DNA from 2 places in the Halorhodospira sp. 9621 genome. Region 1 is predicted to be linked to the other one. Evidence: riboswitches for the same ligand, from Rfam matches in the RefSeq annotation. Region 1 holds a riboswitch; the other holds the start of a gene.

Region 1 (4,704 bases):
AGCGCCGACTACTACCAGCGGGCCAGCTGCCGGCAGCGTCTCGGCGCCATCCGCCAGCCCACCCGGATCCTCCACGCGGCGGACGACCCCTTCGTGCCATCGGAGACCATCCCGCAGGCCGACGAGCTCGGCCCCGGGGTGTGTCTGGAACTGCAGCGCCACGGCGGGCACGTCGGCTTCGTCCACGGCACCCGGCCCGGCCAGCCCGGCTACTGGCTGGACGGGCGGATCGCCGGGCTCATCGAGGCCGCCCTGGGCAACCCGCCCGCTACCGGCTAGACCGGCCCCGGGATTAGAAGCGCAGCGTCCCGGTCACCCGGACGTCCCGGCCCGGCTCGTCGCGGATGTAGAAGTTGCCGCCGTCCTCGTCGACGAGTGAGGTGTGCTCGGCGTACTGCTCGTCGAAGAGGTTGTGCACCGCCAGCGCCAGGGTCAGGCGGTCGTCGGCCCACGGCTGCCACTCGGCCTGAACGTCATGGAGGTGGTAGCCGTCGCGCTCCGGCTCGTCGTCGGGGACGTCGGTGTGATCGCCTACCCAGGTGAGCGTGTACCCCAGGGTCAGGGTCTCGTGGGCCGCCCAGCGCTGATCGAAGACCAGGCGGTCACCGCCGCCCCCGCCCAGGCGCCGGATCACCCCCACCGGGTCGCCGTCGTCGTCGACGGCCTCGGCGCTGAGGAACGAGAGCCGGGCGTCGTAGGGACCCACGCCCCAGGCGGCGCGCAGCTCGTAGCCGCGCAGGCGGACCGGGTCGCGCTGAATGACCCCGTCGATATAACCATGACCGCTTGATACGGCGGGGGGCCCGCTATCCGTGCGAGTCAGACTGTTCTTGATCCGCGTCTCGAAGAGCGTCGCCTCGAAGTCGAAGCGGTCGCGGGCCGTGATCCAATCCCGCCCCTGGTAGCGCAGGCCGCCCTCGGTGCGGCGCGACTCCTCGGCCTCGAAGGGCTCGCCGTCGTTGAGGTTGGTCTTCTTATCGTCGATGTACTGCAGCCAGCCGATTGGCAAAATACCGGCGCCGCTGACCGCCTCGCCGTAGCCGGCGAACGCACTCCAGCCGGCGCTCATCTCCAGCTCGGCGCTGAGGTTGGGCGAGACGGCGTCGCCGTCCAGGTCCTGCTCCACCAGGTCGGTGTTGTAGTCATCGAAGCGCAGCCCCGCCGAGAGGCGCAGCCGCTCCCAACGCATCCGGTTCTGCAGGAAGGCGCCGAAGTTGCGCGAGCGGTGGCTGAGCCGCGGACCGTCGGTCTGGCCGATGCGCCCGTCCTCGGTGTAGTAGTCGAAACCGGCGGTGAGCCGGTGACGGGTCGGCCCAGCGTCCAGGGTAAAGGTGTTGCGCAGGTCGCCACCGTGCTCCACGGCCCGGGTGGCGGTGCCCTCATCCTGGCGCTCGAGGCGATTGTCGTTGCGGTAGACCCGGGCCTGCCAGTCCACGTGGGGGTCGGCCGGTTGGTAGCGGTGCTCGGCGGTCCAGGTCTCACGCCGCTGCTCCTGGCCCGTTAGCTCCTGGTTCGGGTGGGTCCGCTCGCGGGGGTCGCCGAAGTCACTGCCCCAGGAACCGTAGTGGTGGTCCCCCTCGAAGGTGTTGCGCTGCACGCCGAAGCGCAGCTGGTGCCCGCTGGCCGGAACCCGGCTGATGCGGGCCAGGTAGTCGCGGTCGCGGCCGCCGGAGTACGGCATGCTCCCGCCGCCGCCAACGCGGTAGTCATCCCGGTTGACCGCACCGATGTGGGCCAGGACGCCCCAGTCGCCGCCCAGCCGGCCGAAGGCGGTGGCCGAGCCGCGCTCGGCCTCGTCGGCGCTGGCGTAGCCAGCGCGCAGGCGGGCCCCGATCTCCTCGTCGGGGTCGAGCAGGTCCTGGGCATCCACGGTCTCAAAGCGAACCGACCCCCCCAGGGCACCGGGGCCCTGGTCCGCCGCCGGACGCGGGTCGAGATCGGCCGACCGCAGCAGGTCCGGGTCGAGGCCGGTCAGGCCACCGCGGTGCTGGTGAAGATTGCGCCCCTGGCGGGCGCCGTCGACGCTGACGTTGAGGTTGCTCGACTCGACACCGCGCAGGTAGAGGCGCTGGGCGTTGCGGCTGCCGCCACCGACCCCGGCCGAGGCCTCGCCGCGGAAGATCTCGGCGCTGCTGGAGGCCTGGCGGCGCTGCAGGGCTTCGCTGTCCGCGCCGCGTCCCAGGGGATCGCCGCCGGCCTCGATGCGCACCGGCGACAGATCGGTGGAGGAAGCGATCGGTTGGTCATCGTCCGCGGCGTGGGCCGGGACCGACACCGCCGTGGCCAGCAAGGCACCGAGCAGGCGCCCGGGTTTTCGATCGTTCGGATTCATGTTCAGCGCTCCTCGTCTTGCGACGGGCGCTGGCGACTCAAACTGGGGGAGCGACGACGGCTGCAGCGCCGCCGCCGGACGGATGGGATCACCGGCAAGCTCACCCCCAGGCGCGCCGCCCGCACGCCGTTTCGTGGGTTGCTGTGGGCCGGTCTCCGGGCTCGTGGGGGGACGCTGGATGCGTCGTTGCGGATCGCCTTCCCGCGAGGGCCGCCGGGTGACGGCTGTCTCGCAGTGGCCTGTGATCCGCAGGCCCCACCTACCGTTGCGGGGGCAGCGCCGGCTTCACTGCTGGGTGCAGCTGGACCGGACTTCCCGTTTAACCCCAGGCGATCCTGTTGCGCCTGCGGGCACCCACATCGAAGTCGCGGAGTTTAGGCAGGCTGATCGGCCGGTTGCAAATCGACGAGCCGGACAGTTCGTCGCAGGGGGCGCGATCCCCGTGCCCACCCCCGGGGGATGCACCGACGGAACGCGCACCTAGCCCGCCGGCCGCCCCGGCACGCCGAGCGCCTCCAGCCAGGCGGGTTCCAGGGCCTGCTCCAGGGTGTCGGCAAGGCGATCCAGCTCCGCCTCGATGCGCGCCTGCTCGTCGCCACCCTCGCCCTCCAGGGCGAACCACTCCACCAGCAGGGCGCGGCGGAACGGCCCGCTGTCGAAGAGCCGGTGGAGGTAGCTGCCGAGCACGCGGCCGTCGTCGGAGCGCGCCACGAAGGGGAAGAGGCCCTCTTGGGCGCCGGTGACACCGTGGTGGATCTCGTAGCCGGTGACGGTCACCGGCGCCGGCCACTCGGCGTGGCCGTGCACCTCGGCCAGCTGCTTGGTCGCCGCCAGGCGGGTGCGCACCGGCAGCAGGCCTAGGCCCGGGGCGCTGCCGCCGCCCTCGACCCCTTCCGGGTCCTCGATGTGCTCGCCGAGCATCTGCAGCCCGCCACACAGGCCGACCACCCGGCCTCCATACCGACAGTGGCGCAGCAGCGCCTCGGCCACGCCGGATTCACGCAGCCAGGCCAGATCCGAGAAGACGTGCTTGGAGCCGGGCAGGACGATCAGATCCGCCCCGTCGAGATCCCGCGGCTGCCGGGCGAAGCGGACGTGGACCCCGGACTCCGCATCCAGGGCGTCGAGGTCGTCGTGGTTGCTCATCCGCGGATAGGCCACCGCCACCACCTGCAGGGCGCCGCCGGGGCCGCGCGGCCCGGCCATCCGGTAGGGGGCGTCCTCCTCGGGCAGGTGCAGATCGGGCACCGCCGGGACCACGCCGATCACCGGCACGCCCCCGCGCTCGGCGAGCTGCGCCGGCGCCTCGCCGAGCAACTCCGGGCTGCCCCGGAAGCGGTTAATGATCAGCGCCTCGACCCGGCGCCGGTCGGCCGCATCAAGCCACTCCAGGGTGCCGAGCAGGGAGGCGAAGACGCCGCCGCGGTCGATATCGCCCACCAGCCAGACCGGGACGTCGGCGGCCTCGGCGAAGCCCATGTTGGCGATGTCCCCCTGGCGGAGATTGGGCTCTGCCGGCGAGCCGGCGCCCTCGACCAGCACCACGTCGTAGGCGGCACGCAGGCGCTCGAAGGACTCGAGCACCGGCGGCAGCAGCGGCTGGCGGGCCTCACGGAAGGCGCGCGCCTCGAGCCGCCCGGTGACCTGGCCCTGGAGCACCACCTGGGCGGTGCGCTCGGCCTCGGGCTTGAGCAGCACCGGGTTCATGTCGGTGTGCGCCGGCACCCCGGCGGCCAGGGCCTGGAGCCACTGGCCTCGGCCGATCTCGCCGCCGTCGCGGGTGACCGCCGCGTTGTTGCTCATGTTCTGCGGCTTGAACGGCGCCACGCGGACCCCATGGCGGGCGAGCAGGCGGCAGAGACCGGCTACCAGCGCCGTCTTGCCGGCGCCGGAGCAGGTGCCCTGGAGCATGAGGGTGCGGGCACTCACCACTCGATCCCCGGCTGGGCGCGCACCCCGGCCTCGAAGGCGTGTCGCACGGCGCCTACCTCGCTGACCGTATCCGCGGCGTCGATCAGCGGCTGCGGCGCGTGACGGCCGGTAACCACCACGTGCTGTTCGTAGGGCCGCCGGGACAGGTCATCCAGGACCTCGCCCAGTTCCAGGTACTCGTAGCGCAGGACGATGCACAGCTCATCGAGCACCACCAGCGACGGCCCCTCCTCACACAGCCAGCCCCGGGCGGCGCGCCAGGCCTCGCGGGCAGCCGCCACATCCCGCTCGCGGTCGGCGGTCTCCCAGGTGAAGCCCTCGCCCATCACCTGCCAGTCGACCCCGGGCTGGTCACGGAAGAAGGCCTCCTCGCCGGTGGCCCGGCCGCCCTTGATGAACTGCATCACCCCGGCGCTGCGGCCGTGGCCCAGGGTCCGCGC
Region 2 (4,704 bases), on a different contig from region 1:
GCGGATCGGGTGGCGGATCGAGTAGGCGAACGCCTCGTCGAGGTGGGCAGCCCCGATGGCCGCATCGGCGTCGCGCTCGACCAGGTCGCCGATACGGCTGGCGAGGTGGTCGAGGCGACGCAGGAAGCGGTCGTTATCCTCGCCCAGCCACTTGAAGGTCTCCTGCAGCGCGCGGGAGATCTGATAGATCAGGTCGAAGGGGTTGCGGAAAGCGGCCAAGGCGAGCTCGCGCCGCCGCGAGACCCCGCCGGTCTCTTGACGCCGGGCGGCCACGTGGTAGGGCGTCCGGCCGATCTGCAGGAGCCGCTCCAGCTGCTCGCGGGAGCGCAGAATCGAGCCGCGCCGCAGCAGTAGGTGCCCGTAGGCGTCCTCGATGTCGTAGGGCACGGGCTTTCCGAGCGCCAGGTCGTCGGCTTGAACGGTGGCCCGCTTGGTGGGGATGGCCCGCTGGTTCATGGTCTCAGGCTCGTTGTCCGGCTCCGACCATTCTACCAGCCTATGCGTGGGTATACGCCCGCGGAACGAACCGGCCCTGGGCGGGGCTGTGCGAGACTCCATGGAGGAACGGTGTTTTTGGAGGCGTTGATTCTTGTCGTCATGCTGGGGGGCATGCTGCTGATCGTCGGCTACACGGTGGTCACGGGCATCTCGCCGCTGCCCTCCACACGTCTGGGGCAGGAGTTGGTGATTGCTGCGCTACCGGACGAGCTCGAGGGAACGGTGATCGAGGCTGGCTCTGGATGGGGCGGGCTGGCCCGGGCGGTGGGGCGACGGTGCCCGCGGGCCCGGGTGATCGGGTACGAGCTCTCGCCGCTGCCGTGGTTGTTCGCCTGCCTGCTGCAGTGGATCCGGCCGGTGCCCAATGTCGAATTCCGGCGCCGCGACCTGCGCCAGGTGTCCTTCCGTGATGCCCGTGCGGTGGTTTGCTATCTGCACCTTGAGGCGATTCGCGAGCTCGAGCCGCGATGGCGCCGGGAGTTGCCCGCCGGGGCGCTGGTGGTGAGCAACACGTTCCGCATCCCGGGCTGGCAACCGTGCGCCGTGCACCGGCCGCCCGTGCGCCTGGACGCCCCGGTCTATCTCTACCGGATTCCGCGGGCCTGTCGCGCTCGTTTGGACGTGTGCGGCTAGCTCAGCGGTGGCCGTGGCGCTGTCTGATCGCCTCGATCTCGGCGCCCCGGCGCAGGAAAGCCTCCACGCACTCCCCGCACAGCTTGCCCGCCTTTGCCTCGGCTCGCAGGGTCTCGGCAGCCTCGGCGAAACCCCAAGGCCGTTTGTAGGGGCGCTCGCTGGTCAGGGCGTCGAAGACGTCGGCGACGGCCACAATGCGCCCCTCCAGCGGGATCTGCTCGCCGCGTGCACCGGTCGGATACCCGCTGCCGTCAAGGCGCTCGTGGTGGTAGGCGACGATGTTGCGCATGATGGCCGCCCGCCGGTCCTCGCTCAGCCCCAGCTCCTCGGTCATCGCCAGCACCATGGCCACGCCGCGGCTGACGTGCTCGCGCATCTGCGCGAACTCCTCGTCGGTGAGCCGGCCGGGCTTGAGCAGGATGCCGTCGGGGACGGCAATCTTGCCCACGTCATGCACCGGGGCGAACTGATAGACCATCTCGATGTATTCGTCGCCGAGACCGTGAGCTGCGGCCAGCTCCAGAGCGATCAGTCGGCTGTACTCCGCCATCCGGGCGAGGTGGCCACCGGTCTCGTCGTCCCGCGCACGGCCGAAGGCCATGGCCGTGCGCGCCGCGCCGCGCAGGGTCTGCGTGGTGCGGATGGAGGTGATGGCGAGCAAGCGGGCCAGGTCGATGTAAGGCGCCAGCCGCTCGACGACGGCCTCCGAGAAGTAGCCCGGCCGCCGGGAGTTGAGGAACAGGAAGCCGAAGAAATTCTCGTCGTGCTGCAGCGGCAGGATCATCCCGGCGCGCAACCCGCTCTCGCGGATGCTGACGGTGTGCGGTTTCGGGCTGGGGTGTTCCCGGTAGTCGTCGATGATGCGCACCTGCGGCGCCTCGGCCAGGGCGCGCAGGGTGGGGGCCTCGCCTAGCCGGGTCTCGTAGTGATCCAGGGGGCTGGGAGCATCGCCGCCGGCGCCGTAGGTCTTGAGACGGTTGGCGTCCGGTTCGTAGATGGCGACGGCGATGCGGTGGATCGCGCCGCCGGGCAGCGCTTGGTTGATATGGCAGCGCAGGCGTTCAAAGCGCTCGCTAAGGCGCAGGTGCGGTTCCTGGTCGCTCAGCGGCAGGGTATCCAGCGCGTCGGTGACTATGTCACCCGCCTGGGGGCAGGGTGAATTCGCGTCTGTGCCCATGACATCTCCGTCGGGGGGTCGGGAGGGGTCGCGGGCGTCCATACCCTTCTTTGATACTGCGCAATTGTGCCATAAAGTTCGAGGTTGTGGCCATCGGCCCGGCTGGGCGCCCGATCGGGCCGCGTTGACAGCTGCCCCGAGCCGGCCGTAAAGTCCAGCCTCCCCAGGTGACCTGGCAGTTACCATCGCTGCCGGGGCCGTTCCCCGCCGCGTGGTCCGCCCGACAGCGCCGGGGACGGTCGGGAAGTCGGTGCGCACTGCGGCCCGGGCGGGCGCAGGCAAGGCCGACGCTGTCCCCGCAACGGTAGGCGAGAGTGGGCGCTGCATCGCCACTGCATCCACGGTGTCCCTGGCACCCGGTGCGGGAAGGCGCGGCGCCCGGGGTTCGACCCCGCTCGCGAGCCCGGAGACCGGTCTGGGGGTCGCAGCCACACGGCGGGGAACCGTGCGTGGCGGTGACGGTAGCTTCAGCCGCGCCCTGTCCCAGCGCCACGGCGTGCCCGTTTCCGACCCGCTCCCCGCATGGCGTACTGGATCCAGTGACTGGAGGAGCCATGCACCGCAATCCATGCATCGCCCTCGTGGCCGGGGTCGGCCTTATCCTCGGCGGGTGTGGGGATGCCCTCGACGATGATCCGGATGGAGGGGGTGTCCGGGAAACCCGTGAGGTTGAGGATATGCTCGGCCGCAGCGTGGAGGTCCCGGAATCGGCCGAGCGGATCGCCACGGTCAATGTCGACGCCTTCCGCATGGCGCTCCACCTGGGGGTTGAGGAGCGCCTGGTGGGCATCCCGAGCGATATGTACGGCTCGCGTTTCTCCGAGGCGAAGCCCATCGAGGTCGAGGCCTTCGGGCGCCTTGACGAGGTGGCCATGGTCGGCGGCGGCCAGCCCGGTTCGGAGTTCAGTGCCGAGCGGGTGCTCGCCACGGAGCCGGATCTGTTTATCTACTGGGCCTTCAGCCGCGGTGATGACGATCAGGCGATGGCCGAACAGGCAGAACGCTACGAGCAACAGCTGGGCGTGCCAGTGGTGGCGCTGAACACCCTGGGCCGGGAGCGGGCGTCGCAGGAGGCCGTCGAGGAGCAGATCGAACAGGCCTACCGGCTCCTCGGCGAAGTGTCCGGTCGCGAGGAGCGGGCCGAAGAGCTGCTCGATTTCTACCACGCCACGGTCTCCGCCGTGCAGCAGCGGGTCGCTGGCGAGCAGCCGCCTCGGGTCTATCTGGCCCACCGGCGCAATCTCTACAACCACGTCTCCTTCTACTTCCCCGTCGAGCTGCTCGGTGCCGAGATGGTCACTGCCGGCCGTGCCGGCGACGATGGCGAGGTCAGTGCCGAGGAGCTGCTGAGCTGGGATCCCCAGCATATCCTCCTCCACACACCGTCCCGAGCGAGTCGCGTGGAACGCGCCGAGGTGCTCGACGATGAGCGCTTGTCCGGTGTAGCAGCCATCGAGGCGGAGCGTATCCACCGCTTCAAGGGCACCTACATGGGCTGGGACCTGGCGACGGGGTTGATCGATCTGGTGCACATGGCTCGCGTCCTCTACCCGGAGGCCATGGCAGGCGTCGATCTCCGCGACCGCGGCGAGGAGATTCTGGAGGTCTTCTACGGCGACCCCGGTCTCTACGACCGGCTCATGGAGCTCAGCAGCCTCGAGGATGGCTGAGTTGACCGTCGGCACCCCCGTCCGGCCGGCGCCACCGCGGGGCCTCATTGACGACTACACGCGCGCGATCCGGGCCAAGACGCTGGTGCTGCTCGGCCTGGCGGCAGCCCTGGTGGCTACGGCGGGCTTTGGCTTGGCGCTGGGCCCGATGGGCATCCCGCTGAGCGAGGTGGTGCAGGCGCTGGTGGCTCGCCCGCTCGGGGCGTCGTGGGTCAGCGCGCAGACCGAGAACGTGGTCTGGAACATCCGCCTGCCGCGCCTGGCCACCGCGATGGTGGCCGGCATGGGGCTGGCGCTCGGCGGCGTCATCCTGCAGAGCCTGCTGCGCAACCCCATGGCCTCGCCGTTCACCCTGGGGATCGCCTCGGGAGCCTCGCTGGGGGCGGCGCTGGCGATCATTTTCGGCTTCTCGGCCTTCGGTGTTTACGGCATCGTCGGCAACGCCTTCCTCTTCGCCATGGCGGTGTCCCTGCTCATCCTGCTCATCGGGCAGTGGAAGGGGGCGACGCCGATGAGCCTGATCCTCGCCGGCATTGCTCTGATGTACTTCTTCGGGGCGACCACGACGCTGCTGATCTACTTCGCTGATGCCGACGCCACCCGAGAGGTCATGTTCTGGAGCGTGGGCAGCCTCAGCCGCGCCGACTGGGAGAGCTTCGTATTCATCAGTGCGGCGCTGGTGGCGACCCTGCCGGTCTTCCTCTGGAAAAGCGGCGATCTGAACCG

What was found. Region 1 has a riboswitch for cobalamin ahead of LRF89_RS04395 (TonB-dependent receptor plug domain-containing protein). Riboswitches for the same ligand answer to the same signal wherever they lie in the genome.
Region 2: it holds a riboswitch for cobalamin, as region 1 does, so the genes downstream of both, LRF89_RS01435 (ABC transporter substrate-binding protein) here and LRF89_RS04395 (TonB-dependent receptor plug domain-containing protein) in region 1, are expected to answer to the same signal.

Annotation. Positions count from the first base shown of each region.
Region 1 covers NZ_JAJNRD010000005.1:107,541-112,244, reverse strand. Annotated here, with positions in the region: gene LRF89_RS04400 (hydrolase) at 1-279, shown strand, start outside; gene LRF89_RS04395 (TonB-dependent receptor plug domain-containing protein) at 293-2,332, opposite strand; cobalamin riboswitch at 2,462-2,695, opposite strand; gene LRF89_RS04390 (cobyric acid synthase) at 2,813-4,261, opposite strand; gene cobO (cob(I)yrinic acid a,c-diamide adenosyltransferase) at 4,258-4,704, opposite strand, start outside.
Region 2 covers NZ_JAJNRD010000002.1:35,788-40,491, reverse strand. Annotated here, with positions in the region: gene LRF89_RS01450 (HD-GYP domain-containing protein) at 1-456, opposite strand, end outside; gene LRF89_RS01445 (class I SAM-dependent methyltransferase) at 574-1,131, shown strand; gene LRF89_RS01440 (HD-GYP domain-containing protein) at 1,133-2,308, opposite strand; cobalamin riboswitch at 2,549-2,721, shown strand; gene LRF89_RS01435 (ABC transporter substrate-binding protein) at 2,863-3,978, shown strand; gene LRF89_RS01430 (FecCD family ABC transporter permease) at 3,971-4,704, shown strand, end outside.